Linked DNA regions of Sediminitomix flava. The protein of the gene in region 2 interacts with the protein of the main gene of each other region in a pairwise test. Links are inferred from orthologs where the notes say so. Each region holds a gene or a part of one and is shown on either strand. Other genes may lie near its edges.

Region 1 (16,822 bases), on a different replicon or contig from region 2:
GTAAAGTCAATAATGGTTGAATGACTTTATTCTGTAAATATGTCTTTATCAATGTTTCTCGTTTTTATCCTCCTCTACTCTATATCTTCTGTTTCCCCAAATGTATTCAAAACATGTTGAATCAAATCTTCTACAGGATAAGTTTGCTGACACTTGCATGGTGGAGTTACACAATTACACTCTTCTTTCTCATTGAATAGCAATTGGAGCTTTTCATTGGGTAAGAAATGATTCTTATGCTTCGGAGAAATGATTCCGAATGCAGAAATTTTTAGTTCGGCAGCGAGTTGTAGACTTGTATGATCAAAAGAAACAAGTCCATCAGCCGCCGCAATGAAGTCGTAAGTTTCTTCTGAAGACAGTTTTCCAGTCATATCGGTTACTGAAGGAGGATAGAAAAGATTTGGCTGATATTTTCTGATCATTTCACCATCCTGTTCAGAACCTAGAATAAAGAACTGAAAACGATAACGGGGCAGCTTCTCTACCAAATCAAAATAATTAGGCAAAGGGTAAATCCATTTAGCTCCTTTCTTATAAGGCATCAGAATCAGATTAACGGCATCTTTTTTAATTGTTCCTTTAAACTGCATCAATCTGTCATACTCGTCTGGATACGGGAAGTTCATAGCCGAATCCTCTTCTATTTCTCCATCTAAAAAGCTAGCAAATTGAAGATACTGTTTATATAAAGGAAGATTTAAGTCTCTTTGAAGCGTTTGTGAATAGAGCCATCGGTCTTTAAAACTTTCTTTAAATGTGATTCTGTGCGGAACTTTTGCCTTCTTCGCTAGCTTTGCCAAAGGGTTCCAACGAGATAAGAAAAAGATAATCTCAATCTTGTTATCACTAAAGAAAGATTCTTTTTTAATACTGCTCAAACTATGGAATTCATCAACGGATGGACTCTTTAGCAGTAGTTCTTCTGATGATAGATCTCCTATCCATATAACATTGTGTTGTTGATATCTTTTTTTGAGGGCATTTGCAAGTGCTAAACCCAATAATGGAGAGCCTTCATCTTCTGTGAGGTAGATTGCAATTTTAGATTCTGAAGATATATTTTCTATTCTTGTAACACTTTTCATTCGCTAACGTTTTTCTTTAAAAACACTTGATAACCAACTTGAAAAGAACCAATATGTTATTATTAGGTGCTTCAGATGCACTTAATGAATACAGCCCTGTTTTCTTAAAGTTGAGTTTAGTATCTTTAGGAAAGTGATTGATTTCACAACCCAAACTTTCAACCGCCAAATTCAACCAACTATGTCTCATCTTACTAAAGTATTCGACCCGATGGGAGAACAAACTACCAAAAAGAATCAGTACTCAGAAGAAGAAAAGGACCGCGTGTTCAATGCTGAGTTCATGCCCCATATTGACTCAATGTATAACTTTGCTTACAAACTCACTTTAGATGAAGAGGATGCAAAAGATCTTGTACAAGATACTTATATGAAAGCATACCGATTCATTTCATCTTTTGAAAGGGGCACCAATGCGAAAGCATGGCTTTTCAGGATTCTAAAAAATAGTTTTATCAATGATTATCGACGCAAAAGTAAACAACCTTCTAAAATAGACTACAATGAAGTGGAAAGCATTTACAATTCTGATGATGTAGACCACAACATTACTGTCGATTTGCGTCAAGAAACAATGCAAAATAGAATCGGAGACGAAGTGACCAATGCGCTTAATTCTTTAGCAGTAGATTTCCGAATTGTCATTATCCTATGTGACCTGGAAGGGTTTACATACGAAGAAATGGCAAAAATCTTGGATATCCCGATTGGTACAGTCCGTTCTCGTTTGCACCGTGCCCGAAATCTCATGAAAGAAAAATTGGCACTTTATGCACAAAGCATGGGCTATAATACCAAGAAAGCCAAGCTTGAGCATCAGCACATTGAAGGTTTCAATGGCGATCAAGATGCTATTTAAATCCTAAAACTTAATCTATGTAAGAAACTATACTCAGAGAAAAAAAACTAAAAGGGTGATGCTTTGTTCGACGCACTTGTGGCATTCGGAAAAAGCATCACCTTTTTCTTTTAGCGTAAGATTTCAAAATAAATTTAAAAATACACTAGACAGAAATATAAAAATTACGACATTTGCCCCTTTATACCATAAGATAACTTGTCATAAACAAACGCTATGAGTTCGGGGAAAATCATCATCTTCTCAGCACCGTCTGGAGCTGGTAAAACGACAATTGTAAGACACCTTCTTGGCAAAGATGAGCGTTTAACATTTTCAGTTTCAGCAACTACACGCCAACCACGTCCGAATGAGGTTGACGGAAAAGATTATTATTTCCTTTCGGTAAGTGATTTTGAAAATAAAATCAAGAATGAAGAATTTGCCGAATATGAGCAAGTTTATGAAGGTCTGTTTTATGGAACGCTGAAAGCAGAAATTGAGCGTATTTGGAGCTTAGGCAAGCATGTTGTGCTAGATGTAGATGTGAAAGGTGGTATTAGCATTAAGAAAATCTACAAAGAAAAAGCCTTAGCCATTTTTGTAATGCCTCCTTCTGTAGATTGTTTGCTAGAACGTCTGATTGGTAGAAATACAGAAACGGAAGAAAGCATTAAGATGCGAACAGAAAAAGCAGAATACGAATTGTCTTTTGAAAATGAATTTGATGTTTCTGTGATCAATGATAAGCTAGAAAAAGCTTGTGCAGAATCGGAAAACTTAATCAATACATTTATAGGGCAGTAATTTCTAAAGGAGAAACAAGATGAAAGTAGGCTTATTTTTTGGTTCATTCAATCCTATCCATGTTGGGCATCTGATTATAGCCAACCGAATGGCAGAAAGCCAAGAAGTAGATCAGGTGTGGTTTGTTGTTTCTCCTCAAAACCCTTTTAAAAAGAAAAAGTCGTTAGCGCATGAGTTTGACCGATTGGATATGGTCAGACTAGCCATTTCAGACAATCCACTTTTTAATGTTTCTGACATTGAGTTTCGTATGCCTCGCCCGAGTTTTACGGTAGATACTCTTACCTATTTGTCAGAAAAATATCCTTCTTATGATTTTAAGCTGATTGTAGGAGAAGATAATCTAGAGCATTTCCCGAAATGGAAAAACTATGAGACTGTTTTGGATGAGTATGGATTATTGGTTTACCCCAGACCAAACTCAAATGCATCTGATTTAGTAAAACACCCTAATGTCAAGTTTATTGAAGCTCCTCTAGTTGACATTTCTGCTACTTATATCCGTAAGTCTATTGCTGAAGGTTTGTCTTTACGCTACATGGTACATGAAGAGGTCATCAACTACATAGAAAGCAAAAAACTCTACATGTAAAGTACATTTGTATTTTCCCTTTTTACATTTATTGGATATGTTTGTTGGTAGGCTGTATCTTTAAATTGAAGAATACAGTAAAGACAATTCTGCAAAAAAATTGTAGCAAATCAATATAAGGCAGAGTATTTGTTTATTTTAAACTGATAGAGTTTCATTTTTTCATGATTAGAGACTCGAACCAATAAACTTAGTAGATTCTAAATTCAATTAATGATATGAGAAAGCTGGTTTTACTATTCTTTGTGTCGTGGTGCTATACGGTGGCATTTGCACAAAGTGATCTAGGCCTATCTTCTTATGTAGAGGGGGAAAAGCTGAGAGAAAGCGGACAATATTTGTTGGCGATCGATCAGTATAATCAAGCTATTTCTGAAGACCCAAAAAATTTCAACTTTCACTTCAAGAAAGGAATGTGCTACTACAAACTTCGACAAGCAGATAATGCAATGGAGAGTTTGTTGAAAGCTGTTGAGCTAAAACCTGAAGTAGCTGAAGCTCACGCTAAGCTTGGAAAGCTATACGAATACAAGGAAAAAGTTGATAAATCTATAGAGCATTATAATCATGCGTTCAAGTATGATGACTCTCCTCAAAAGAAATTAGAGTATAAAAATAATATTCTGAAACTCTTAATTCAGTTGGATAGATTGGATGATACAGAAACTCATTTGGTAGATATTCTTGATATCAACCCAAGAAATGTGAGAGCTTTGTATTATTACGCTAAGCTGATGAATCAAAGAGGAGAATACTCAAAGGCAAAAGATGCGGCATCGGCAGGGCTTGATATTTTGAGAGGTAGTTCACCCAAAGAAACAGCTCGCTTTTATTATGAGCAAGGTTATGCTTCTTATCACCTTCATGAGTATGATCAACTTTCCGATATTCTTTCAAAAGCCAATTATGGTCCTTACCGTGCGTTGGTTACTAAGATGACCCCAACTTATAAATACCGAGTGGCAAAAAGCTATTTTGAAATTTATGAGTATGAAAAAGCAAGAGAGTTATTGTCTGATGCGATGATGATTGATAATTCTAATCCGAAAGTACATGAGCTTCAAATTGAAATTGCACATGCTACTACGGATAAATCGGAGATCATTGCCTTCAATAATGAGATTTTGGCACATGAGGAAAACCCTGTGACTAGAGCACAAAAACACGCAGAATTAGCTCAACTGTATTTGGTACAAGGGAAATATCAGCAAGCGATTAAGATGGCTGATATGTGTTTACAACAAATGCCAGAGCATTATTTGGTAGGCTATATCAAGGCGATTTCTTACTATAAGAGTGAAAATACAAAGAAAGCCGTTGATCAATTGAAAGAATTGGTGAAGTACAGAGGTTTAGATTTGGAAACGAAAGCTCAATACAACTTTTCTCTAGGTGTTATAGCTAATGAATACGGAGAATGGGATACAGCGAAAAGAGCTTTAAAAACAGCCCGCTTAGATAATTCATATCGTTATGCAGCCACAGAGCTTTTGGAAGAGATTACACTGAAGCATTAAAAAAATTCAACCAAGATAGATGAGAGGTATTTCTGAAAAGGAGTACCTCTTTTTTTATTGCCATTTATAGGTTTTTGCCTTTAGATAAAGATGTAGCATGTTTTTTGTCAAAATTCTCTAAATTGTTTAATTCTCAAGGTCAGAGAAAAAAATACTTTTTAATAAGGAATCAGCAGACTAAAATATATTTTATGAACCGCTTTTGGGGAGTATTTTCTTTATTGTTTTTTGGAATTTTTGCAGCCAACGCACAAAGCTCAAATGTGCCATTGAATAAAGAATATTACTATTTATTAGACCGTTACGAAATTCTAAACGGAGGTAATTCCGATTATTATACAACCGTAAAAGCTTATAAAAGAAGTGAAGTAGCTTCTTTTATTGAGCAAATGTATACGGATTCTACTCAACAATTTTCTTTGGCAGACCAATATAATTTAACTTATCTGCTAAGAGATAATTGGGAATGGATTTCAGATGATTCGCTTAAAGCCAGTTTGGCCTATGCTGAAAGGCCGTTTCTTAAGCACTTTTATACAGCTAAGTCTGATTTTTTTAGTGTAGAAGAAAGTAATTTCGATTTACATGTAAATCCTGTTCTTCATTTTAGCACAGGAAAAGATAATAATCTTGATGAGTTGGCTTTTATCAATACTCGTGGTGCTGAAGTAAGGGGAGTTATTGGGAATAAGATTGGTTTCTATTTTTATATGACCGAAAATCAGTCGAGAACACCTGATTATATTCAGGATGAAGTCAATAAAAGGAAGTCGATACCAGGGGAAGGCTATTACAAAATGACTTCGAATGGTGCGTATGATTATTTTCAGGCAAAAGGATATATCAATTTTAATGTGATTGATGAGATTGATTTACAATTTGGTTATGATCGTAATTTTATCGGGAATGGATATCGATCTATGGTACTTTCCGATAATGCGACAGACTATCTATTCTTCCGTTTCAATACGAAAGTCTGGAAGTTGAATTACACCAATATTTTTGCTCAGATGATAGCCAACAATCAAAAGGGAGATGACGGGTTATTTCCTAGAAAATATATGGCATTTCACCATTTAGGAGTAGATATCACTAAAAACCTAAACATCGGAATATTTGAATCAATCTCATATGGAAGAGATAATGGTTTTGATGTCACATACTTCAATCCTATCATTTTCTATAGAGCTATAGAATTCCAACTAGGAGATAATGACAGCGCAATGCTTGGAGCAGACTTGAAGTGGAATTTCTTGAAACACTTTCAACTTTACGGACAGTTTGTTATAGATGACATTCTTCTAAGTGAATTTTTTACAGGTTCAGGCTGGTTTGCCAATAAAATTGGTGGTCAGATCGGATTGAAATATATCAACGCCTTTGGTGTAGATAATTTAGACCTTCAGATGGAGTATAATGCAGCTCGCCCATATATGTATACTCATAAAGGTGAGGTGAATTATGGAAATCATCAGCATTACCAACAAGCATTGGCACATCCGCTAGGGGCAAACTTTCAAGAGGTAATCGGGATTATGCGCTACCAACCGAGTTTTATGCCTAAACTGAGCTTTGTAGGTAAAATGTTTTTGTCTGAACAAGGTATTGATATTACTGATGAAGAGAACTGGGGAAGTAATATTTACTTAGACTATAATGTTGGGAAACCCGATCATGGAGTACCGAACAATACAGACCGAAACGAATATGGCCATAAAATAGGACAAGGAGTACTGAGTAGAAACTTGATTTTAGATGGAGGATTGAGCTATCAAGTGTTTCATAATTTCTTTGTGGATATGAAATATACTTTCCGATGGAATCATATTTCTGACCCAGAGCAACCCGCTCCAATAGAACATAAAACAAACTTTGTCGGAATGGGCTTACGTTGGAATATCCAACAAAAGACTTATGATTTCTAGACTAAAGAAAAACAGATAAAAAAGCCTCATAAGTGTTTGAAACTTATGAGGCTTTTTAGTTGGACAAACTAGTGCTTTTTCTGGCTGGCTTTAAAGAGTAATTCTTTCTCTTCTTTGCTCAGTTTTTCATATCCTGACTCTGAAATTTTATCCAGAATGGCATCTATAATTTTTTGGTCAGGCATACCATTTGAATCAGTAGCAGTGGCGTTGGTGTATTTTTTATTCTTCGTGACTTTTAAACGAGGCTTTTTACTGAATAAACCTGCAAGAAAATCTAAGGTAGATAGAATTGGTCTTCCAATGTCATTTCCTTTTTGCATTGATCTGATATACACAAAACCGATTAGTGCACCTCCTAAGTGAGCAATATTACCACCTGCATTAGGGCCTGCAATTCCGAATAAAGAAAATGCTACAGGCACTATCGCGATGTACTTCAATTTGACTGGACCAAATAAAAGCAGTGGCACTTTATAATCGGGAGAGAGTGTCGCTAATGCAATGATAATAGCATATACACTGGCTGAAGCACCTACAAGTCCGCTAACGCCTCCTTTTGCAGCTACAAGTGGAGGAATAAGATTATAGGATAGTAAATAAATAAGTCCTCCTGCTAGGCCTCCAAGTACATACAAGGCTAATACCTTCCTTTCTCCAATCATTTGTCCGAGTAAATCTCCGAACCAATAAAGTAATAGCATATTGAAGATGATATGCAGAAAATCATTGATGCTATGAGAAAAGAAATACGTAACTAAAGTCCACGGATGAAATAGGAAATCTACAATATCTGGTGGTAAGGCGTAATTTCTGAATATGTACTGTTGGTAAAATCCGATGTTGCCTGTGTATTTACATACAAGGTATACCAATGCAGAAAGCACGAAGATTGCCACATTGATAATAATCAGCCTCGGAACGATATTATTTGGCCGATTCCACACAGATTTAAAATCATTTACGAAGGTGTTCATGGTCGAAGGAATCGCTTATTTAGTATGATAGAATACGGAACAAAATATGAGTAGGTTCTTTATTCTCTATATTTCTTTAACAGATAAGATAAAAAAAATATCCAAAAGCGGAGAACCACTTTTGGAACTTACAAGCATCTCTTAATAAAGTCTTTGAACTTTCCACATTTTTAAGAGAACATAGGCAAAACCCATCCCTAAAATGTGCGCCAAGTGAGCTACATTGTCACCCGGACTTTGGAGCATTAATTCGTATATTTCATAGGCTCCATAGAACATTACTAAGAATTTTGCTTTGATTGGTATTGGAGGGAATAACAACATCAATTGCATATTCGGGAAGATAAGTCCGAATGCCATGATGAGTGCAAAAATAGCCCCCGATGCACCAACCATACTATAATTCAAGTGCTGATCGTAGAAGTACTGAACATATTGAGTAGCTTCATTGATATATACTTTATTTGAAGGGTCGGCAGGGAAGGTAGTGTGCATAAACTCATAAAAATCCATGCGGTGTGCAGGGTTCAATTGATTAAACTCAGGGCCATAGTTGGTGAAGAAGTCAATAAATGCTTGAGGAGTCGGGTTGGATACAAAAGCATAATAAGCATCTTGAATCTGAGTCATTTCAAAGTAATTGATACCTCCATAGATAAGTCCTGTACCAATACCTGCAATCATATATAATTGTAAGAATCGTTTTGAGCCTAGTACTTGTTCCAGTAAAGGTCCAAAAATGAAGAGTCCGAACATGTTACTGAAAAGGTGCATGAAGCTCCCGTGCATAAACATGTAAGTAACAAATTGATAGATCTGAAAATCGGGAGACCCCGGATAGTGATAACTAAACAAGTTGGTTACATCTATATTAAAAGTACTCCTCAAAAACTCGACAAGTATAAATACACCGATATTTATGATGAGTAAATTCTTAACTATAGGTGTGATCTGTCTTCCCATAACGCACTATTTTTTTCTAATTGAATCTCTTTTATCTCTAATTGCAGCACTCGTTTGTCTCTGAAAGTATTTTCAGTGAGCGAAAAACATAGGGCAAATAGTTCTCCATTCTCAAATAATGACATTTCGTCAGCTTTATTGAAGGCTATAGCTTCAAAATAACGGTAAGAATGAGGGTGTTTTACCTGTAATTTAAGGTGTTTGCCTTTAAGAATACGAATTGGAGAAGCTAAAGTTAAATTTCTAACACAGAAAACAGGTCTTCTGTTTGATGGTCCGAAAGGAGCTAACAGTTGTAACTGCTCATAAAATTCTTCTGTAAGCTCACTTAAACTTAGCTCAGCATCTATATTAATCGATTTTTGAAGAAAAGACTGTCCATATTTCTTGTGCATGCTTTCTTCAAAAACTTCTTGAAAAGCAATCAAGTTCTCTGCTTTCAGACTCAAGCCTGCAGCACTTGCATGTCCTCCAAAAGATTCAAGGAGATGTTTACAATCAGAAAGTAAGCCATGGATATTAACACCTTCTACCGATCTGGCAGAACCTGTGAGTAAGCCATCTTCATGTTCTGTGAGGATTATTGTAGGTCTATATTTTTGCTCAATACATCTTGAGGCCACAATCCCAATAATTCCTTTATGCCATTCGGGGTGGTATAAGACTGTTGTTAGTTTCTCTTCAGGTATATTATCTAAGAGTTCTAATGCTAAAGAGGTCGCTTCTTGATCGTATTTTTTACGAAGTTGATTTTTCTGTTCAAGGTCAAGACTTAATCGGTTTGCTTCTTTTTCATCGTCAGATATGAGCAGTTGTAAGGCAAGATTTGCATGAGCTATACGACCTGCTGCATTTATACGAGGGGCGAGTTTGAAAACAAGGTCATGAACATCGGGCAGAGCAGGGACTCCCGCATGATAAAAGAGTTTTTGTAACCCTAAAGTCGGGATGTATTGAGAGAATCTTTTCAGTCCTTCTTGTAGTAAAATTCTGTTTTCTCCTTCAACAGGTACAATATCAGCTGCAATACTCAAGGCTACTAGGCCTGTCCAATTCCATAGTAAATCTTCTGGAATCTCATTTTGAATGGAAAAGGCTTGCAGAAGTTTGAAACCAATACCACAGCCACTCAACTCCTTGAGTGGGTAATCACAATTTTGCTGTTTCGGATTTAAGATCGCAAAAGCTTCGGGTAATTCTTTAGAAGGCAAATGGTGATCACAGACGATTACATCAATCTGATTTTCTTGTAGTGTCTTTATATTTTCTTGTTCACTGATTCCACAATCAAGAAGAATAACGAGTCCACAGTTCTCTTCTATTGCATACGTTACTCCTCTTTCAGAAAGTCCGTAGCCTTCTTGGTAACGATCGGGAATGTAATAAGTGAAGTTTGGGCAGGCTTCTCTAAAAAATGAAATCATCAAAGCGACAGAGGTGATTCCGTCTGTATCGTAGTCGCCGTAAAAAAGAATCTTTTCATCATTTTCTACAGCCTCTGTTATTCGATCAGAAGCTTTTTGCATTTGAAACATGAGAAAAGGATCATGAAGATCGTGTAGGTGAGCTGAAAAAAACAAGCGAGCTTTCTCCTCTGAGGAGATTCCTCGTTGTAGGAGAATCTGCTGTATCAGAGGAGAAAGCTTTTGAAATGTTTTTGGTATATATGCTGAAGAAATTGGTTTAGGGAAAATCCAACGAGTGGATGACGTTTTTATCATGGAGAAACCTGTAAGATATTCAATACTTCAGGAAAAATAGTACCCCAATTCATATAAACCAAGAAGCCCGCGGCACATACTAACAATCCAGTAAAAAGTCCACCCCAAAATAGCCCCATGTTATAGCGGTATTCTTTTTTCTGAATCTGATTACTGAGTTCTTCGGGCAAACTCTTCAGAAGCATCATTCTATTTTCAAGTCGGTCTATTTGCTTGTCCAGATCTACTGTAAGCTTTTGTTTATCTCTAAACTCATCGAATTTTTCTTGAATGGCAGATTGAAAGCCTTCTAGTAGTTGCGAGGTATGACTTTGAGTAACCTTGATTTCTTTCAAGGTATCTTCCATGTCTTTCTGCTGGATTCTACTGATTGAAGGTGATTTCTTCTTTTTAGAGGCTACAGCAATTACGATAATTAGTAAAAGCACTGCACCACCTGCATAAATAAGCCAATCTGTATGTTCTTGCCAGTTTTCGAAAGCTTGAAACCATTTGTCGTTCATATGTACTATCATTTGATTGATGTTAAGGGGCAACCGAATAACGGTATGTTAAACAGGGGAGTTCTACACATGTAAGGCTTTGAAGACAAATGGAAGAAAAGTATTACCTATGTAAGTTTTAATATGGATAACAATTTTTGGGAAAAGTGTTAAATTCTTGTATAAAATTTCAAGGATTCAAACAAATTGAAAATGCTTAAGTTAAAGTTGACTAAATTTGAGAATAAAAGGGTAGAAAAGAGACCTTTAACTTAATAGACTAAACAAAAAGAAAACGATTTTAAAACACGACCATGAACGCTACGCAGTTTATTCCTATTTGTAGGCGGCTTGCATCAATTATATCTTTTGATTATAAGTCTGAATCTTTAAAAGATCAATTTAATAATGATACAAACTACGAAGATAATGTAGTTGCCTTTTTACAGGATTTAAGCAGTAAAGCTCAGAAAATAGATTTGGCACTGATCCGCCACCAAGTAACGGTATCGGATTTTCAGCAGCTAGTAGCAGAAGCAAACTATCCTATATTTAGCTTTTACGAAGAGCAAGGGAAGCTAACTCCAGTCATTTTCTATAAGCCCGACCGAAAGTCATTGAGTGCCTATGCCTACTTCGATAATGAAGAAGTGCTTCTAGAAGATCCTGAAGATGCCCTGCCTTTTATTCATATTAATGCAGAAGGTTTAGTAGAGTATGTAGCTCCTATTCCATTAGACTCTTTGGTGAGTAGTGATAAAGATTTAGAAAAATCAAAAGGGCCTGTTCAGCGATTGATGGCGCTGTTGGGAGCTGAAAAGAAAGACATTCTTTACATCTATTTCTATGCTATCATTATTTCTATTATCAGTTTGGTACTTCCTGTGGGGGTTCAAGCCGTTATTGAAATGGTAGCTGGTGGTGTAGTATTTGATTCCATCGCACTTCTGATCACAATTATTATTGTAGCTACACTCGTGACAGGAGGGCTTCAGATTATGCAGATTAGTCTCGTGGAGATTATCCAACGACGGATATTTGTGAAGGCTGCCTTGGAGTACACATACAGATTGCCAAGAATGAAGGTTGAGTCTATCTTGGGAGAATATGCTCCCGAGTTGATGAACCGATTCTTCGATATTCTAAATATTCAGAAAGGTCTTCCTAAGTTACTAATTGATTTGTCTGCCGCAGTTTTACAAATCATCTTTGGTTTGGTACTGCTTTCTTTCTATCACCCCTTATTTATTGTATTTGGTCTGATACTCGTTTCTGTCCTGATCGCACTCTTCTATTATACAGGGCCTAAAGGACTTAGGGCAAGTTTGATCGAATCAAAATACAAGTATAAAGTGGTACATTGGCTAGAAGAAATAGCCAGAACACTTTATTCATTCAAATTGGCGGGTAGTGCAGGATTATCTGTAGAGAAAACAGATACCTATACAAGTAATTACCTCAGATACAGGAAAAAACTATTCAAAGTCTTAATCGGACAGTATTCATATATAGTAGTTTTTAAGACCTTAGTGACAGGAGGATTATTGACTATTGGTACTTTTTTGGTTATCAATAGAGAAATAAATCTAGGTCAGTTCGTAGCTTCGGAGATTGTGATTGTTTTGGTATTAGGAGCCGTTGAGAAATTGATTCTTAATATTGATGTGGTTTATCAGTCACTAACAGCTGTTGAGAAAATAGGATATGTAACTGATATTCCATTGGAGCGCAAAGGAGGAATTCATATGCATAAGGAAACGGAAGGTATGGATATAAAAATCAAAGACCTTTCTTATTCTTATCCGAATGCTTCGCGTAAGGTGCTTCAAAATATCAACCTTGAAATAAAAGGAAAGGAAACTGTTTGTATCACAGGATATAATAATTCGGGTAAAGCCACCCTTATCAATATTATATCTGGATTGATGGAAAATTATGATGGCTTAGTTTCTTTCAACAAAATTTCCTTAAGGGATATCAATCTTAACAGTTTAAGAGATACTATTGCAAGAAATGTTTCTGAAGATGAACTCTTCGATGGAACAATCTTGGAAAATATCACAATGGGTAAAGCCAAAGTAAAGTACCAAGATGTGATATGGGCATTGGAAAGTGTCAACTTATTGGACTTCGTGAATATGCAAAAAGATGGTCTTCAGACCATGATTACATCAGGAGGACAAAGCTATTCAAGCAGTATTGCGAGTAAGCTTATTTTGGCAAGATGTATTGCCGAACGTCCGAAATTGCTTATTCTGAACAAATCATTTAGCAAGATCAATAAACCAGAAAGGTTACAATTGATTAGCTTCTTGATGAACAAAGAAAATCCATGGACACTTCTATGTATTTCAAATGATCCTTTAATGCTCTCGGCATGTGATCGAGTGGTATTAATGGATAATGGACAAATTGCTTGCGAAGGTTCTTACGAACAAATGATCAAGAATGACAAATTCAGAGATTGTATGATTGATCCTGATTCTATCATTTAATTCTGAAGACCTAAACCAATCGAATTATGTTAAAGATTTCATCTAAACAGTCTGCAGACAGAAATTTATACGACGAACGACTGAATACAATTGAAGCGCTGCATACACCAAAAAATGCGAGAGCATTAGCAAGATGGCTTTTGGGTATCTTCTTATCTTTCTTCATTGTATTATTTCTGCCTTGGCAACAAAATATTAGAGCAAAGGGAGAATTGACTGCCTTGAGTCCTTCGGATAGACCTCAGGTGATTCCATCGCCTATTGATGGGCAGATTTCTGCTTGGCATGTCAGAGAAGGTCAGTATGTTGATTCTGGACAAGTTTTGATCACTATTTCTGAGATCAAAGAAAAATACATTGACCCCGAATTACTGAAACGTTTGGAAGAACAAATGACCGCCAAAGAAGAGGTAATTGAGGCAAAGTTCAATAAAGTGAAAGCTTATGAGAAGCAATTAAAAGCCATGAAAAATGGTTTGGAGTTTAAGTTGAATCAGAACACCAATAAAATTGCACAGTCAAGGCTAAAGATTAGTAGTGATAGTATCGACTGGCTAGCGGCACAAGTTGACCTCAAAAACTTTGACCGTCAGTATAAGGCCAATCAAGCTTTATATGATAGCGGACTAATTCCTTTGGTGAAATTAGAATCGGCTAGAAGTAAGTTTCAATCGAGCAAAGCAAAAGAGCTTTCTCAAGAAAACAAATTCAATATGAGTAAGGCAGAACTTCAAAATGCCTTAATCAGTAGAAATAGTATTCAAGCGGATGCTTTCGGCAAAATAGCCAAAACAGAATCTGAATTGAGTGCCACACTCGGTGAAATAGCGGAGTCACAAGGGCAACTTTCAGATTATCGAAATAAATACAGAAATATTGAGATTCGTACTGGAATGCGTACCATCAAAGCCCCTCAAGATGGCTATGTGGTAAAAGCATTATCAAGTGGTATTGGTGAGAACGTAAAAGTGGGTAAGTCACTAATGAGCTTGATGCCGAAAGATCCTCAATTGGCTGTAGCAATGGAAGTGAAAGCCATGGATGTACCACTTCTTGATATTGGTAGACATGCTCGTCTTCAGTTTGACGGATGGCCTGCAATTCAGTTCTCAGGATGGCCAAGTGTTTCGGTAGGTACTTTTGGTGGTAAAGTAGAAGTTATTGACTACGTAAGTGGAAAAGACGGAAAATATAGAGTATTAATTACGCCAGATCTTCGAAATAAACGAGACGACCAATGGCCTGAACAACTCAGAGTAGGTTCTGGGGTCTATGGTTGGGTCTTGCTAGACGAAGTTCCTGTATGGTACGAACTATGGCGTCAGATCAATGGATTCCCTCCTAGTTTGAAGAATAAAGAAGAAGCGGAAGCGGCGGAAAAGAAGTAGCAACTAGATGATGAGTAGAAGAACGTATGGATAGGATCAGAAACTATTTGATTGGTTTTTTCACAATTTTTCTTTCGAGTAATGTACTGATGGCGCAAGAAGACAGCACCAAAGTATTTCAGCTTGAAGATATTTATCAGTTGGTACTCCAAAATCATCCTGTAGCTCAACAAGCTTATTTACTTTCGGAAAATGCTCGTATGAACATCCGAATGTCTAGAGGCTATTTTGACCCTACGGTTGGTTCAGACTTTAATAACAAACAATTCAAGGATACCAATTATTACAGACTTTGGGATAGCTATTTGAAAGTACCACTTTGGATTGGTGAACTGAAAATGGGCTATGAGAAAAATACAGGAGAGTTTCTGAACCCAGAGTCAGATACCAACTCAGAAAAAGGATTGGCCTATGTCGGTATAGAAATTCCGGTTTTAAGAGGGCTTCTTTTTGATGAACGAAGAGCCGCTTTGCGAAAAGCACAAGCATTCCAAGCCGAAGCCGAAGCAAAACAGGTAAGTACAATCAACAAATTGATTCTTCAGATCGCTAAAGATTACTGGAATTGGTATTTCACGTACCACAGTTATCGACTGGCAGAAGAAGGTTTTCAGTTAGCACGTTTCAGATATAGAGCTGTAGTAGATCAAGTAAAACAAGGGGCGTTGGCTGCCTTGGATACTGTAGAAGCAAAAATTACAATTCAGCAAAGAGAAATCAATGTACAAAATGCATTGGTAGCTTATCAGAATGCAGGAATGATTCTTTCCAATCACCTTTGGGATGAAGATGGAAATGAAGTAGAAATGAGTAATGCCTTAGTTCCTGTTTCGGTTCCGATTTCAGAGTTACCAACAAGTTCATTGGAAGAACTTTTACTTTTGGCAAGACAGGCTCATCCAGACTTAAGAGTCTTGGACGCAAAGTATCAGCAGCTTGATTATGAGCGAAAGCTAAATGCAGAGATGCTGAAGCCAAAGTTGACTTTCAAGTATAACTTCTTGAATAGAACCCCAATTTCAAGCAATAACTATGATGCCGATTTCTTTGTAGAAAACTACAAGGCAGGGGTTTCTTTCTACATTCCATTATTCTTGAGGAAAGAAAGAGGAAAATTGGGTATGACCAAAGTGAAGATGAGCCAAGTACAATTGGATCAATTGAATTTGAGAAGAACAATTACAACGAATATTGGTCAGCAATACAATGTAGTAGAAAACCATTTCAGAGTCATGGGTATGCAATCTGATATGGTAAGCAACTACAGAAGATTACTTTCTGGAGAAGAGCAAAGATTTCAAGCAGGAGAAAGTTCTGTATTCTATGTCAATGTTCGAGAAGGAAAGCTTTTGGAAGCAGAAACCAAGTTATTCAAGATCAGAGCAGATCTAGCAAAGTCTTTGGCTGAACTCAGATGGGCTTCTGGTTTGGGTGTAGAATAAAGATATTTTTAATTTGAAGTATAAATAAAGCACTGAGCGTAAGCTTGGTGCTTTTTTTATGGAATTACTTTTCATTAACCTGATACTATATTCACCTTTTTGTGTATCTAAATATCCTTGTTGAGGTAAAATAATCGTATTCTTTTATTTTAGTCGATCAATTCACATTAAAATAAAAACATGCGATATCTATTTTTTACAATTACTCTATTTCTATATGCTGTTCAGCTCATGGGACAGGCGGTACAAGATTCAAGCAAATTAACCTTAGATCGAATTTTTGCTTCTTCAGAATTCCGACAAGAATATGCTCCCCAAATCCAATGGATTGATGGCGGGGAAGCTTATATCACTATTTCTTGGGGAGAAAATGGGCAAGATATCATCAAATATAAAACAGCAACGTCTGAGAAATCTACACTTGTATCTGCTACCGAGCTAGTACCAGAAGGAAAAGAAAAAGCTTTATACATTGAAGAAATTACGCTTTCAGAAGATGAAAGTAAACTCTTGATTTTTACCAATTCATCTAGAGTTTGGAGAGCCAATACCAAAGGTGATTATTGGATCTATGACCTAAAAACAAA
Region 2 (16,859 bases):
TAATCAGACTCAACTTTATGTTCAGAATAAATATCTAAACGGGGTTTAGCTTTAAGATATTTGGAAGCTTGGAAATAGTCCTCTTTTCCAAAAAGATTTTTTGCTAAATAGAAGTTAGCTTCTGCTTTCTTATTGTGAAAAGGATTATTCTCTATCCATTTCAATAATCCGGAAGAATCATCTAAGTTTTCATCATTTAGTTTGCAAACAGCTAGGTAGAAGTCTGCATTTATTTTTTTATCATTAAAAAGATCTTTTTCTATCGAAGAAAATTCTTTCTGGGCAAGAGCATATTTTTCATCTTCAAAATGAAGTACAGCTTCTTGATAAATTTGATTTTGGTTTTTATCTGATATTGATTGTTGTGCTAAGGCAGCGTTTGCAGAAACGGCTAGGAGACCTATCAGAAGTTTATGTTTCGCCATAGTTTTTCGGAAGTAAAAATGTATTTATTCAAATCTCACCTTGAATAATGGCATAAAGATGACACTTTAAATTACAAGCTAGGTGAAAAGGAATCGTTATTTAACAATTCTTATCTAATGAAATAATTTGGTTCAGATTGTCACTTGAAATTGCTAGATCAAGTATGCAAATAGCGTTTTCAATAACTAGACCAAAAAAAAGAGCTTACTTTTCTATGAGTAAGCTCTTTATAATATTTTGTGATTTTTTTTAAGCTTTTCGCTCAATTTCCTTTAGGTTATCCATTTTCTTCATTTCAAGGAATGAATAGATATCTCCTAAATGTTCTTTCACTTTTTGATTTCCAAATTCATAAACCTTATCAACCAATCCATCTAAGAAATCACGATCGTGAGATACAAGGATGATCGTTCCATCGAAGTCTTTTAGAGCTTGTTTTAAGATATCCTTGGTTTTCATATCCAAGTGGTTGGTAGGCTCATCAAGAATCAACAAGTTCACAGGCTCTAGCAAGAGTTTAATCATTGCTAAACGTGTTTTCTCTCCTCCAGAAAGGACTTTTACTTTCTTAGTAGATGCCTCGCCTCCAAACATAAATGCACCAAGAATATCCTTGATACTTGTACGGATATCCCCAACGGCTACATCATCAATTGTTTGGAATACGGTAAGGCTCTCATCCAATAAAGAAGCTTGGTTTTGGGCAAAATATCCAATCTGAACATTGTGTCCTGTGTTCAACTCACCTTCAAAGTCTATCTCACTCATGATGGCTTTCACAAGCGTAGATTTACCTTCTCCATTTCGACCGACAAAAGCTACTTTTTCACCTCTTTTGATCGCGAAGTGAGCATCTTTGAAGACTAAGTGATCTCCATAGCTTTTGGTTACTTCATTTACTACCACAGGGTAATCACCGGAACGAGGAGCAGGAGGGAACTTCAAGTTCAATGCTGAAGTATCTTCTTCATCTACTTCTACGAGTTGCAGTTTTTCTAACATTTTTACACGAGACTGCACTTGAAGGGTTTTCGAGTAGGTTCCTTTGAAACGCTCGATAAACTCTTTCGTCTCTGCAATCATTTTTTGCTGTTCTTCGTATTGCTTCTTTTGTTGTTCTCTACGTTCTTGACGCAATACCAAGTAATCAGAATACTTTGCTTTGTAATCGTAGATACGTCCCATCGTAACTTCAATGGTACGTGTTGTGATGTTATCTACAAAAGCTCTATCGTGTGAGATGACCACAACTGCTTTTCCACTATTGATCAAGAAATCTTCGAGCCATTGGATTGATTCAATATCAATGTGGTTGGTTGGCTCATCCAATAGAATAAGGTCAGGGTCTTGAAGAAGAATCTTTGCCAACTCGATACGCATACGCCATCCACCACTAAATTCTGAGGTAGCTCTGGTGAAGTCTGTACGTTCGAAACCCAATCCTATCAATACTTTTTCAACTTCTGCATCGTAGTTGATCTCTTCAATGGAATAGAACTTTTCACTAAGTGTAGAAACCTTTTCAATCAATTTCATATACTCATCCGATTCGTAATCGGTACGAGTTTCTAATTCTTTATTGATCGAATTGATCTCTTCTTCCATTTTATGGATGTGTGCAAAGGCTTGAGAAGTCTCCTCGAAAACGGTACGATTATCTTCTGTAAGCAAGTGCTGAGGTAAGTATGCAATCACTTTATCTTTCGGACAACTTATTCGTCCTGATGAAGGCGATTGAACTCCTGCCATAATCTTCATCAATGTTGATTTACCTGCTCCATTTTTTCCCATAAGAGCAATACGGTCTTTTTCATTGATGACAAATGAAATATTCTCAAATAGTGTATTCCCACTAAAGCTAACGCCTAATCCTTCTACTGAAATCATGCTTCTTTCTACTGATAAACTACAAAAGTAAGGATCTCTTTTGGAAGTTCATGAACATCGAAAGGAAAATCAACTTTCAGAATATGAATGAATATCATTTGTACATATCATATTATTATATTTAACAGAATGCGAAACGATATAAATATTTGCTAACAACTTCCAATCATATTAGAACTAGAAAAATCTATTAATGTGTTCTAACGATAAAATACTTCATTTTATCATGATAAAATATAATCAAACAGAGTAGGGGTTTGTAATAATTGAAACTACTTAAGAATAGAAACTGATAATAGACACATATAAAGAAATGGATCAGATTAGGGAAAAATATAATTACGTTTTAATATATTTTTTTGACAGAATAACGGCTTATCTGACAGTTTGCATTTTTATTCTATTCTGTAGGAGCTGTATTAAATACTTTTGTGCTATGATATTGACACCATTACAACAAAAGCCTATTCATGATACTCTCAAAATTTTCTTACTTACCGTTTTCTTGAGTCTGATATTTTACCCGAACACTGTGTCTGCTCAGAAAACCCTTGAAAAGACAAATTGGGAAGTCGCAAAAGTTAAAGAAGGAATTCAGATTGAATACCGTTGGCTCACATTAGAGGATGGATTCAAGACAAGAGAGTTGAAAGTGAGTTTAGAAACACAAGCTAGCATCGTTGAACTTATATATTGTCTGAGTGATGTTACTGAGCTTAGAAATTGGAAAATAGGTTCAAAAGAAACTGATGTATTAGCCTCAGATCATGAAAAATGGATTTTGTATAGCGTTTATAATATTCCGTTTCCCTTTAATCAGCAAGATCTAATAACATCCTATACAATTGAAGAGAAGTCAAATACTTTTACAAGGATAGAGGGTAATGCTAGTCCAAAATATTTGGCTGAGAAGAAAGGAATTATTCGACAACAAAAATATCATGAAGTATGGCAATTGAAAGAAGAATCATTGGCTAAAACTTCTGTAGTTTTTACTTCTATAGCTCCAACAGATCCTTTATTGCCTCGCTTTATTCAAGACCGATTTATTCAACCGATTTTAATTTCATCTTTTTCAAAACTACGTGAAAGAGCCGAATTAAAGTACAAAGAGGATAAAGTGCTGGAAAGTATCTATGCGGAATTAATCGACTAACAAATAATCTATAAATCATGAAACAGATATACCACCAAACTTACACTGTCATTACTGGAGCAAGTCAAGGATTAGGGAAGGCTTTAGCTTACAAGTGTGCACAATACCATCGGAATTTGATACTTATTTCACTACCAAATGAAGGAATTGAAAGTCTAGGCAAAGCGATTAAATCAACCCATAAAGTGAATGTCAAAACGTATGAATTAGATTTAGTGAAAGAAGAGTTACTGAATGAGTTGATCAGGTCGATAAGTGAAAGTTATAAGGTTGATATGCTCATTAATAATGCTGGGGTTGGAGGAACAAAGCGATTTTCTGATGCAACAGAAAAGTATATCGATAATATAATTTCAATAAACATTCGTGCCTTAGTTATCTTAACAAGAGGATTTTTACCACTCTTGGAGCAAAATCAGAAGGCTTATATTTTGAATATTTCGAGTTTAGCTTCTTTTGGGGCGATGCCCTTCAAAACAATTTACCCTGCCTCAAAAGCTTTTGTGCGGTCTTTTTCTGTGGGTCTGGCTACCGAATTGGAAGATAAAAATATTCAAGTAAGTGTAGCATATCCTGGAGGAATGCCTACAAACAAAGAAGTAACAGATCGAATAAATACTCATAATGATTTTGTGAAATCAACGATACTTAGTGCGGAAGAGGTTGCAGAGATTTGTATGCGAGAAGTCTTTGAAGGAAAAACAGAAATAATACCTGGAGCAATGAGTAAATTGAGTCGATTATTTTTTATGTTTTGTCCATCTTTTCTTAGACTTAAAATGTTTAAGAAAAACGTTTTAAGAGAAATTCAACAACAAGAAATTTCTAATTATGCTTCATAAAAAACAAAGAGTTTTAGTGACTGGTGCCAATGGATTTCTTGGTGCTAACATTATTCAACAGTTACAAGATATGGAGCAATATCAAGCTGTTGCTATGGTTCGAAAAGGCTGTAATATGTTGGCTTTAGATGGACTGGCTTTTGAAATTTATGAAGGAGAAATTACCAGTTTAAAAGATTTAGAAAGCATCATCTCTACCTGTGATTTCGTGATTCATGTAGCAGCTCTTACAAAGCCAAATGAAAATGATTTCTCAGTATATCAAAAAATAAATGTTGAGACGACTTCTAACATTATAAATTTATGTCTGAAATATAAAGTCAAGAGGCTAGTTTTTGTAAGTACTGCAAACTGTTTTACAAATGGAAGTTTAGATCAACCCGGTGATGAAGCCAAAGGGTTTATGAGTTGGCTCAAAAGTTCAAACTATGCTTATAGTAAACACCTTGCCCAAGAGAATGTATTAAATGCTGTAAGAGATGACAACTTGGATGCAACGATAGTAGCACCAACATTTATGATTGGAGAAAGAGATGCAGGTCCTTCTAGCGGTGTATTATTATTGTATGGTTTAAAAAAGTCAATCGTATTTTATCCTCCTGGAGGTAAAAGTTTTGTTTCAGTAACTGAAGTTGCAAAATCTTCCATAAAAGCACTGAAAGTAGGTAAAGCAGGAGAAAGCTATCTTCTTTCTGGAAAAAATTTAACTTATCACTCTTTCTTCAAGGAAATAGGGGCGTTATCAGGGGAAAAGAAGCTAATGATACCTATTCCTAGATTTCTCTTTGTTTTTCTGATGCTAATGGCAAATGCTTTTGAAGCTCTCACGAATAAAAGAACCGTTTTTAACTCATCTAATATCAAGTTACTTTTTCTTGATAACTATTTCTCAAATGAGAAAGCAAAGAAAGCTTTAGGAATGAAGGATACAGACTTGAGTGTTAGTCTAAAAGAAGGAATCAGTTGGTATAAGAGAAATTCATATGTATGATATTTAAAAGTCCTTTTCTTGTACGGCTAGTCGTTGTTTTCCTCCTTCATCTAATTGTTAAAGGCTTTGATGAGACTTTTGAAATTGGAACAGAATTAACCCTGAGGGGTATTTTGTATTCCACCTATGCCATTTCTTATTGGATGGTTGTGTGGTATGTAGTTGAGTTTTTAAATCGCCAATTCAAAATTAAAAATCTTACCTCTAAGGCTTTCATGAATTGGGGTATGGCCTTATTTTTTGGGGCTATCTATGACCGCATTTATTATTATGCAGATACCTATTTTTATCAAAATCATGAAACATGGTCAGGAATGGAGCACTTTAATCCAATTCTAACTATAGCTCTATCTATTTTTTACATGTTGGTTTACGGGATTAGTGAGGTAATTCATAAAGATAATTTGTTGAGAGAAGAACAGCTCAGAGTAAAAGAACTTGAAAAGCAAAATATTGAAAATCAGTTTTTAGCCTTAAAAAGACAAATCGAACCACATTTCTTATTCAATAGTTTAAGCGTTTTATCAGGTTTAGTTTATACAGATCAAGATTTAGCTTCGGAATTTATTGTCAAGTTATCTAAGATTCTACGTTATATCATCGAACAGAATGAAAAGACCTTAGTCTTACTTGAAGATGAAATACAGGTTGTAAATGATTATTTCTTTTTGTTAGAAACAAGATTTAAAAAGTCCATTGAATTGGATATCCAGTTACAGCAAAATACGCTAATGAAGTTCTATGTTTCTCCAACTGCAATTCAAGGTCTAATTGAAAATGCAGTTAAACATAATCGAATGAGTGAAACAAATCCCCTTAGAGTAGTAGTACTAGAGAATACTGAAAATATAATCGTACGTAACAAACTTAATCGAAAGGACTACCAAATTAATTCTACAAAAGAAGGTCTAAAAAACTTGAAGCAGAAGTATCATCTTTTGGCAAAACGAGAAGTTCAAGTGATTGAAGAAGAGAATATGTTTACAGTCAAAATCCCTTTACTATCAAAGCAAGTTTATGAACGTTTTAATCATTGAAGATGAGTTTCATACTTCTGAAAGGTTAAGTCATCTGATACAATCTTACGATTCCTCCATTCAAATTTTGCAAAAGCTTTCTTCTGTTTCTGAAAGTATAAAGTGGCTGAGTTCGCATAAATCTCCTGATCTCATCTTTCAAGATATCGAACTCAGCGATGGAAATTGTTTTGATATTTACCAATCTGTAGAAGTAAAAGTACCAATTGTATTTACAACTGCTTTTAGCGAATACGCTCTTAAAGCTTTTCAGCTTAATAGTATTGATTATATCGTAAAGCCTTACGATGCTACTGATATAAAAAGAGTTTTGGATAAATATTCATCTATGAAAGCAGCTTTTGCACCACTCGATCAGGGTATGCTAAAAGATATGCTGATGGAGAAAACTCCGACTGTAAAAAATAGGTTCTTAGTGAGAATTGGAGATCAGTATAAAACTGTAGCTGTAGAAGAAATTAGTTTTATTCGATATGAAGAGGGAGTGAATTTTATTTATCTATTCAACAATGAGAAATACCCAATAGATAATTCATTAACCGAACTGGAGAGTCAGTTAAATCAGTCTTTGTTTTTTAGAATTAATCGGAAATATATCATCAATATAAATGCTATTAAGAAAATTGATAACTGGTTCAATAGCCGTATTAAATTAGAATTAGCACCCAATCCAAATGATGATATCATAATCAGTCGAGAAAGAATGAAAAACTTTAAAAAGTGGCTTGATACCTAATTGATGATTAGTATTTATTTAGCAGACTACACTCCATATCTTTTATTTTTTTTGGATATTGAACTTTCACACTTGTCTAAGAATCATTTGAAGACTTTTTGTGTGTTGGTAAAAAGAGTGGGAGTATGTTAGATGTAAAAGATAAAATCGAAAGAAATCAATTACTAAAAGTAGAAGCTTTTCGAAAAAATGTAAGGGTCACAAAGGCGCATAAACATAACAACTACTTTGAATTGGTTTTACTGACAAAAGGAAGTGGATTTCATACAATTGATGAAGAACAGATCGATATACAGACACCTATTGCTTTTTGTATTCAGAAAGATCAATCACATTTTTGGGATATGGATTCAGAGCCAGAAGGTTTTGTGTTAATCTTGAGGAATGATTTTCTTTTAGAAAGTAATGATAAACCTCTGATTGATTTCTTTTACCAACTTTCAGAACAAAGCCATTTACATCTCAAATCTTCAGAGACGATCAGTCTTATCTTTGAAGCATTGATTCAAGAATGTAGCCACGATTTTCTAAATTATTTTGTGATAGAAGGTTTACTAAAAGCTCTTTTTTCTAAGCTTATACAAAATCTTACTAGTCTTAATAAGAAAGATCAAGGTGCTTTAAACGCTAAGCATAATAATTTGTATCAATCATTTTTGGGGATTCTAAATCAAGATTTGAATGTAGATCGAAATGTTGCTTTTTATGCAGATAAATTAAACACTAGTCCTCAGAATCTTAATGCAATTTGCCGTAAGCATGAAAATAAATCAGCTAAGGAAGTCATTTCTTTTTTTATGATTAAGGAAGCCAAAAGACTGCTGAGGTATACGAATGAGACAGTCAGTGAAATCGCTTTTCATTTAGGGTTTAAAGATCCGTCACATTTTGTGAAGTACTTTAAAAGATCAGAGGAAGTGACACCAAAAGCATTTAGAGAACTTAATAGATAGATTTATCTACTTAAATAATTAAAATGAAAATCCCCAAGCTTAAGTAATTCAAGCTTGGGGATTTTTATTAATTGTCTTCAACAAATTGCGGTGTTTTATTCGGGTCAAGAATGATTTTCGCATTTATTTTTTGACCATCACCTTTGTCAAAGCCCTTGATTAAAGGTGTCTGACCTTTCTGTATTAATTGTTTGAGTTGGTTTTCAGAAAGTGTTTTGTTGAAGAAAGTGAAAGGCACTTTAAAATTGCAACCTTCTTTCCATTGGCTACAGCCATATGCCGCTTTTCCTTTGAGTAATTTCCCTATTCCACACTTAGGGCAGATGAGAGGAGCATCTTCTTGGATAGTCAGTTCGGGAGAGAAGTTGTCATTCAAAATGACACTAGCCGAGATTGTTTTCCCATCCTTCTTAAATCCTTTGATGACAGGTGTTTTTCCTTTCAGAATTAAGGATTCCAATTGCTTATCTGTCAATTTTTTCCCTTCAATTTCAAAAGCTAAAGTGAAATCACAGCTTTTGTCTTTAAATCCTGTACAACCATAAGCCGCTTTTCCTTTAATCATCTCATGATTTTTACACTTCGGACAGGTAAGAGCTTTAGCTTTTGGACTAGCTTTTTTCTTAGGCTTTTCCGTTTTCTCCTCTGCTGATGCAATAGTGAAATTAGCTTGCTTGTATTTCACAAAGTTTACAATGCTTGTTACCATATCTTTCAATTCAGTCATGAACTGATCGATTTGATATTCTCCATCTTCAATTTTGCGAAGTTTACTTTCCCACTGGCCAGTAAGTTCTGCCGACTTGAGAAGGTCATTCTGAATCGTATGAATCAATTGTTGACCTGTAGGAGTAGGCTCAATCGATTTACGTACTTTTCTAATATATTTACGTCTGAAAAGTGTTTCAATAATGTTTGCTCGGGTAGAAGGACGACCAATTCCATTCTCTTTCATCAGAGAACGTAATTCTTCATCATCAACCTGTTTACCCGCTGTTTCCATTGCTCTCAGAAGAGTAGCTTCTGTAAAAGGTTTTGGCGGTTTTGTTTCTTTCTCGTCAAGCTGAGGTTCATGAGGTCCACTTTCCCCTTTTTGAAATTCAGGGAGAATTTGTTCCTCATCTTTATCATTCTTCTTTTTCTCTTTCGGAAATAAAACTCTCCACCCCGGATCAAGAATTTGTTTACCTGTAGCTTTAAAATCAATTTCTTCTACTTTACCCAATACCTCTGTTTTAGAAACAAGACAGTCTGGATAGAAAGCTGCCAAGAATCTTAAAGCAACAATATTATAAACAGCTTGCTCTTGTTGCGAAAGACTTCTCGGAGTTATTTTGGTAGGGATGATTGCATGGTGATCGGTCACTTTTTTATCATCAAATACCTTTTTTGACTTTCGTATTGGCTTACCAAGTAGTGGAGCAACTTGTTGCTGATAAGCAGTCATTGACTTCAGAATACTTGGGATTTCCTTGTATTGATCGTTCGGTAGGTGAGTGGTATCAACTCTCGGGTAGGTTAAGAATTTTTTCTCATAAAGTGTCTGAGCTGTTTTAAGGGTCTGATCTGCTGATAAGCCCAACTTTTTGTTACACTCAACCTGTAAAGATGTTAAGTCCAAAAGTGGAGGGGGAAGTTCCTTTCCTTTCTTTTTGGAGAAATCTTCAACGGTAAAAGGTTTATTTGCAATCGTCTTAATTGCTTCTTCTCCTTTTTCTTTGACTTTAAATCGACCTTGCTTTGCCGAGAATAGAACGTCTTTGTATTTCGTTTTTAATTCCCAATATTTCTCGGGTTTAAAGTTCTGAATCTCTTCATAACGATTTACGATCATGGCAAGGGTAGGTGTCTGAACTCTACCGATGGAAAGCATCTGTTTAAATCCACCAAATTTTACAGTGTAAAGCCTAGTCGCATTGATACCTAAAAGCCAATCTCCGATAGCTCTTGAGCTACCAGCAGCAAATAGTTGGTCAAATTCTGTGCTTTCTTTCAAGTTTTGAAAACCTGCTCGGATCGCCTCATCAGTCAATGATGAAATCCAAAGTCTTTTGGTGGGCTTGTTATATTTTGCTTTTGCTAAAACCCAACGCTGTATAACTTCTCCTTCTTGCCCAGCATCACCACAGTTTATGACTTCTGAAGCACTTTGTAAAAGACGTTCAATAGTGTTGAACTGTTTTCTAACTCCGTCATCATCGATTAGCTTAATTGCAAAACGTACAGGAATAATTGGAAGGGTTGTTAAGTCCCAACGTTTTAGCGTCTGATCGTAATCATGAGGTTCTTTTAGGGTACACAGATGCCCGAATGTCCAAGTTACTTGGTAGCCATTCCCTTCAAAGTATCCATCTCTACGCTGTTTAGCGCCTATGACTTGAGCGATCTCTTTCGCAACACTCGGTTTCTCTGCAATACAAACTCTCATAAGTCGAAATATAATAAAAAAAGGAATGTTTAGCAGTCTGAGAGCCTATATTGCTGTTAGGAATTTAAGTGTTGATCAAACTTTTTAACTGAAAATGAGTTCTAAAGTGAGTCGAAAAAAAATACTAAAAATTGTTTTTCAACCGAAAAGTCACGGATCCAACTTGAATTAACATAAATTAAAATGTGATTTTTTATTAAGATTTATTCCAAATACAATTTCAATTCTTAAATTTGACATCTTACTTAAAATAAGTCTAAATAGGATTATGGGAAATATAAAATCAGCCGTAGACTTAGCCTTTGGAGAAACTGCTAACATTCAAAGTTTTAAAGATGAGGCTTTAGCTAGTAAAATGCTAGAAATTGGATGTCTTCCGGGTAGTGAAGTAACTATCGTACGTAGAGCACCTTTTGGTGGTGCATATTATATGAAAATTGCAGGTTTAAGCTTTGCATTTCGAGAAGAGGAGTTGAAAAATATTATTGTAGACTAAGCGATTTCAAAAAAATAATAATGGAGACTACGCAGAGAGGAAAAAGGGTAGCCCTTCTAGGTAATCCTAATGTGGGGAAATCATCTATTTTTAACCAACTAACTGGACTAAGACAAAAAGTAGGAAACTTTCCGGGGGTAACTGTAGATAAAAAAACAGGTACTTCAATTTTGCCTTCAGGTCAAAAAATTGAAATAGTAGATTTTCCGGGTACTTACAGTTTATATCCGACATCTTTAGATGAAAGAGTTGTTCTGAATGTACTCTCTAACCCCAACAATCAAGATTATCCCGATGCAGTAGTTTACGTTGCAGATGTCACAAGCCTAGAACGACATTTACTCTTATTGACCCAACTCAGAGATTTAAATTTACCTGTTGTTTTAGTTATCAATATGATTGATTTGGCTAAAGAACAGGGTATTACTGTCGATATCCCATATCTGAAAAAGAAGTTAGGGGTAGAGATCGTTTGTACAGACGCTAGAGAAGGTACAGGTATCTTAGATTTGAAAACTACTATTGAAAACCTTCTTCAAGAGTTAGCTGTAACTACAAAAGATGATAATACTTTTGTTAGCCATTATCCGTCATTAAAAAATAAGGCACAAGAGCAAATTCAAGCTAGATTAGGGATAAAAAATGCCTATTTAGCTCAATTGACTGCTCACCATTATAAAAACCTACCTCACCTTTCTAAAAGTGATGTTCAACTTGTTGATGAAATCTGTCAAGAAGCTTCATTTCCTCGTATTAAATACCAGATAGATGAAACGATGGCTCGTTACGATGAATTTCAGCCAATCGTTAAAAATGCAATTAAAGAAGAACCTAATCCGAATATTTCTTTCTCAGATCGTTTAGATCAGATTCTTACACATCCAATTTTAGGAACTGGAATATTTTTCTTATTCCTATTCTTGATGTTCCAAGCAATCTTTTCTTGGGCAAGCTACCCTATGGATCTAATTGAAGAAGGTTTTGCCAGTCTTACGGTCTTCACTAAAAATACGCTTCCTTCAGGCCTTTTAAATGATCTTATCACTGATGGACTTCTAGCAGGTTTGGGTGGTGTACTTGTCTTTATTCCTCAGATTGCTATCCTATTTTTCTTCATTAGTATTATGGAAGAAGTAGGATATATGGCAAGAGCAGTTTATTTGTCCGATAGACTGATGCAAAAGTTTGGACTGAATGGTAGAAGTTTGATTGCTTTACTTTCAGGAGGGGCTTGTGCAATTCCTGCAATCATGTCTACCCGTACAATCAGTAACTGGAAAGAGCGTTTAATCACAATTATGGTAACGCCACTTATCAGTTGTTCTGCTCGTATCCCTGTTTATACTTTATTAGTTGCTTTTGTAGTTCCTGCTACTTCTAAGATTTGGATTTTCAATACACAAGGAATTGTAATTATGGGGCTTTACCTTCTTGGGGTTGTTGCTGCATTAGGTTCTGCTTGGGTACTAAAGAAAATTATTAAAACTCAAGAATCTGCTTATTTGATGCTTGAAATGCCTGATTACAAAGTTCCCTATTGGAAAAATATTGTATTTGTGGTTTATGAAAAAGTAAAAGCATTTGCACTTGAGGCAGGGCAAATTATCATTGTGATATCAATTGTACTTTGGGCTTTAGCATCCTATGGTCCCGAAGGTAAATTCGAGCAAGCCGAATCACAAGCAATTGAATTGGCTGAACAACATCATTTAGATGAGCAAGCCACTCAAGACCTTATCAGTTCTAAGAAACTTGAAGTGTCTTATGCAGGTATTTTAGGGAAAGTGATTGAGCCTACAATTCGCCCTTTAGGATTTGATTGGAAGATTGGTATTTCTCTGATTTCATCATTTGCAGCAAGAGAGGTATTTGTTGGTACGATGGCTACAATTTATAGTGTAGGAAGTGCTGGAGATGATGAACGAACCGTTTTTGATAAAATGGCGAAAGATGTCAATCCTATTACAGGAGAAAAAGTATATTCAAGGGCAAGCTCAATGGCTCTACTTATATTCTATGTTTTTGCAATGCAATGTATGGCTACATTGGCTGTAGTGAAAAGAGAAACTAAGAGTTGGAAATGGCCAATTGTACAAACACTTTACATGTTTGTATTGGCATATGGAGGTGCTTTTATCGCTTATAATATTTTTTAGTTCTACTTGAACTATTATTGTGTGACTTTTGGAAAAGTATTTGTTAGATTAGCATAAGTAGTAAAGCCTTTAACGGTAAATACTACTTATGCTTTTTTTATTTTATCAATAACTATTTATATGAATACTCACTATAGAAAGCTCACCAGCTATTTACTACTATTCTTTTTTCTAGGAGTTTTTTCTTCATGTGAAGATTTACTCAATAATGATGAAGAACAAGAACAACCATCCTCAAATGTATACCTTGTTGACAAAAGTTTGAAACTAGAACATACAGAGGAAACACTTAAAGCTCTAGTTCAACTAGGATATGGCCCTGATGTGGCAAATTATTTCACAAAAGGGATTAAAGCGTATGTGATTACCTACCGATCAATTTATGAAGGAAATGAAGTAGAATTATCTGGAGTTTTATCTGTTCCAGATGATGCGATGACTAATGCTTATCCATTGCTATTGGCTCAAAGAGGGACGATCACAAGAGATGTAGATGCTCCATCTTTAAGTGGAATTCCTGTATATGAACTTTTTGCTGGGGCAGAGTATATCACTTTTACTCCTGACTTAATCGGATTTGGTGCTTCAGCAGATTTAGATCATCCATACTTTGACTATAGATATACAGCTACCGCATCTATTGATATGTATAGAGCTGTTTTGGAAGCGTTGGAAGAATTAGAAGTTCAAAAAACTGATGAATTCTATATTACAGGATATTCTCAAGGAGGGTATTCAGCTCTAGCAACGCATAAATATATTCAAGAAAATGAATCTGATATCATTGTAACAGCTAATGCTCCTGGAGCTGGTGGTTATGATTTGAAGACGCTAATTGCAAATATTGTAGCAGAGGATACTTATCCTTCACCAGTATTGCTTACTATGCCGATCCTTACCTATAACAATTTGTATGTTAAAGGAGAATTGACAGATTATTTTAATCCTACGTATGCATCTAAATTACCAGAGTTATTAAATGGTACAGCAAATGTAGATGGTATAAACCTTCAATTAACTCAAAACTTAGCTGATTTATTCAATACAGATTTCTTGGCTAATTTGAGAAGTGATGAAGGGACAACTGTTTTAGATCAATATTTTGAAGCAAATAGCGTTCATGATTGGACTCCAACAGCCCCAATTACTTTCTATCATCATACTCAAGATGAAATCATCGCTGTAGAAAGTACAGAGGCTACTGTAGCTAGTATGTCAGATGGAGGTGCTACTGTGAATTATATAGAATTAGATCAGTTCACTCCAGCAATAGAAGAAGGTAAAAGTGTACATGGAGAGGCTGCAATTTATAGCTTTGTACAAAGTTTACTATTGTTGAGAACAATTGAAGCTAATTAAGAAATAAGCTTTAGTTATAAATTTATTGATGAATCATTCTGAGTTTAATCTTAGGGTGATTCATTTTTTTATACCTAAAAATGGGAGTTCTATCCTTATTTTCCTTTTTGTGGTATCACTGAAATCTATGATGAATCTAAATTCAGAATACCCGAAATTGCAGATATAAAAAATCCCTTAAGGCTAAAATGCCAAAAGGGAGTGTGGACAATTCACTAATCTTTATATAATAAAGTTCTCTCGAATCCTAATAGAGTATTTAACAGCAACAACACATCTGACGGCAATCGTTAGGTTGTAAGGTGGACTATGAAGAGAGAGCAGTGATTTTTCCATTGTATATAGATGAGAAATAATATATTGAAATTAATCATCTTATATTACAATTTAATTAGAAAATTATGAAAACCAACAATTATATTTGTATATCTTAAAAAATATGTAAGCTATCAGATTATTGGGTATAGATTTGTACCTCAATAGCTTATCGATTTTCTAGATGTGAAATTGATTCTTTCAATACTTGACTGACATGGAGAAGAAACTGAGACAATTGGCTAACGAATTGACGGGTGAGTTATTTTTTAACGAAACAATGAGGAGACTTTATGCTACTGACGCCTCTGCATATAGAGAGATGCCTTTAGCTGTAGCTATCCCAAAAAACGAATCCGATATACAACAACTGATTACTTTTGCGAATAAAAATAATACGTCACTTATTCCTCGAACAGCGGGTACATCTTTGGCTGGACAAGTTGTAGGAGATGGAATTGTTGTTGATGTTTCTAAACATTTTACCCAAATATTAGAAGTTAATAAGGAAGAATCATGGGTTCGTTTACAGCCTGGTGTTGTTAGGGATGAACTTAATATGCACCTAAAAGATTTCGGCTTATTCTTTGGACCAGAAACTTCTACGGCTAACCGAGCTATGATTGGTGGTATGGTTGGTAACAACTCTTGTGGTTCGAACTCAGTAATCTATGGTGCTACAAGAGATCATGTACTTTCTTTGAAAGGGTATCTTTCTGATGGTAGTCCTGTTGAGTTTAAAGATATTAGTCTAGAAGAATTCGATCAAAAGCGAACACAAGAAGATTTAGAAGGTCAGATTTATAAATCTGCGTACGATATTCTCTCAGATACTGAAAATAAAGAGGAAATTGTTTCAAAATATCCAAAGCCATCTATTCCTCGTCGTAATACAGGTTATGCTCTAGATATGCTTTTGCACATGGAGCCTTTTACTGAAGGTGGTAAATCTTTTAATTTCTCAGAGTTGGTATCAGGTTCTGAAGGAACACTGATGTTTATTACTGAAATTAAGCTTCATGTAGATCAAACTCCTCCAAAATATAAAGGTCTGATCTGTGGACATTTCAACACCATAGATGAATCATTAAAGGCTAACTTAATTTCTTTAAAATATAATCCTTCTGCCGTAGAGTTGATGGATCATTATATTTTGGATTGTACTAAAGAGAATATAGGGCAAAGAGAAAATAGGTTCTTTGTTGAAGGTGAACCGGGAGCAATCCTTGTAATTGAGCTTTCTAGACATTCAGAAGAAGAATTGGATGCAGATTGTGCAAAGCTGATTGCTGAAATGAAAGAAGCGGGCTATGGCTATCATTATCCAATAGTTAAAGGGGATGATATCAAAAAGGTTTGGACGCTCAGAAAAGCAGGATTAGGCTTGCTATCAAATATTCCTGGAGATGCTAAACCTGTTGCTGTAATTGAGGATACCGCTGTAGATGTAGAAGATTTACCTGCTTACATTGCAGAGTTTAATGAGAAGCTAAAAGAACGAAATCTTTTCTGTGTACACTATGCTCATGCTGGTTCTGGAGAATTGCACCTTCGTCCAATTATAAATCTAAAAACAGAGGAAGGAAATCAGCTATTCAAGCAAGTCGCTACAGATATTGCAGAATTGGTCAAGAAATACAAAGGTTCTTTGAGTGGTGAACATGGGGATGGTCGATTGAGAGGAGAGTTTATCCCTTTCATGATTGGCGACAAAAACTATAAACTACTTGAGGATGTAAAGAAAGCATGGGATCCTAAAAATATCTTCAATCCAAATAAGATTGTGAAGACCCCTGCAATGAACTCTTCATTGAGGTACATGCCAGATTATCAAACGCCAGATTATGAGACGGCTTTTGATTTTAGCAAAAATGAAGGACTTCTAAGATCGGCAGAACTTTGTAATGGCTCAGGAGACTGCCGTAAGACAGAGCTGTCGGGAGGAACAATGTGTCCGAGTTACATGGCTAGCAAAAACGAGAAAGAAACTACTCGTGCTAGAGCAAATATTCTAAGAGAATTCCTTTCAAATACTGAAATCAGTAATCCATTTGAAAGAGAGGAAGTATTGGAAGTA

The links.
Region 1: the proteins of BC781_RS14910 (region 2) and recJ interact in binary tests that used the Escherichia coli proteins (3 or more experiments, as listed by UniProt). The link is inferred for Sediminitomix flava from one-to-one orthologs.

Annotation. Positions count from the first base shown.
Region 1 is NZ_QGDO01000009.1:88,715-105,536, forward strand. What follows is about bases 8,056-11,036. They hold recJ (single-stranded-DNA-specific exonuclease RecJ), read right to left. Parts: upstream 10,429-11,036; coding sequence 8,683-10,428; downstream 8,056-8,682. Other genes in these bases: BC781_RS23050 (rhomboid family intramembrane serine protease), read right to left, coding at 8,056-8,707; BC781_RS23060 (hypothetical protein), read right to left, coding at 10,425-10,943. In the rest of the region: BC781_RS23010 (DUF2062 domain-containing protein), read right to left, coding at 1-52; BC781_RS23015 (glycosyltransferase family 9 protein), read right to left, coding at 75-1,088; BC781_RS23020 (sigma-70 family RNA polymerase sigma factor), read left to right, coding at 1,300-1,947; gmk (guanylate kinase), read left to right, coding at 2,164-2,733; nadD (nicotinate (nicotinamide) nucleotide adenylyltransferase), read left to right, coding at 2,753-3,325; BC781_RS23035 (tetratricopeptide repeat protein), read left to right, coding at 3,544-4,842; BC781_RS23040 (hypothetical protein), read left to right, coding at 5,034-6,767; BC781_RS23045 (rhomboid family protein), read right to left, coding at 6,836-7,744; more of BC781_RS23050, read right to left, coding at 7,886-8,055; BC781_RS23065 (peptidase domain-containing ABC transporter), read left to right, coding at 11,225-13,405; BC781_RS23070 (HlyD family secretion protein), read left to right, coding at 13,432-14,793; BC781_RS23075 (TolC family protein), read left to right, coding at 14,820-16,235; BC781_RS23080 (S9 family peptidase), read left to right, coding at 16,416-16,822. UniProt on the Escherichia coli protein: Single-stranded-DNA-specific exonuclease.
Region 2 is NZ_QGDO01000003.1:811,811-828,669, forward strand. What follows is about bases 7,777-10,794. They hold BC781_RS14910 (type IA DNA topoisomerase), read right to left. Parts: upstream 10,457-10,794; coding sequence 8,096-10,456; downstream 7,777-8,095. Other genes in these bases: BC781_RS14905 (helix-turn-helix domain-containing protein), read left to right, coding at 7,777-8,028; BC781_RS14915 (FeoA family protein), read left to right, coding at 10,725-10,794. In the rest of the region: BC781_RS14870 (tetratricopeptide repeat protein), read right to left, coding at 1-425; BC781_RS14875 (ABC-F family ATP-binding cassette domain-containing protein), read right to left, coding at 676-2,313; BC781_RS14880 (SRPBCC family protein), read left to right, coding at 2,750-3,469; BC781_RS14885 (SDR family NAD(P)-dependent oxidoreductase), read left to right, coding at 3,487-4,311; BC781_RS14890 (NAD-dependent epimerase/dehydratase family protein), read left to right, coding at 4,301-5,302; BC781_RS14895 (sensor histidine kinase), read left to right, coding at 5,299-6,339; BC781_RS14900 (LytR/AlgR family response regulator transcription factor), read left to right, coding at 6,320-7,075; more of BC781_RS14905, read left to right, coding at 7,201-7,776; more of BC781_RS14915, read left to right, coding at 10,795-10,952; feoB (ferrous iron transport protein B), read left to right, coding at 10,973-13,108; BC781_RS14925 (lipase family protein), read left to right, coding at 13,229-14,467; BC781_RS14930 (FAD-binding and (Fe-S)-binding domain-containing protein), read left to right, coding at 15,000-16,859.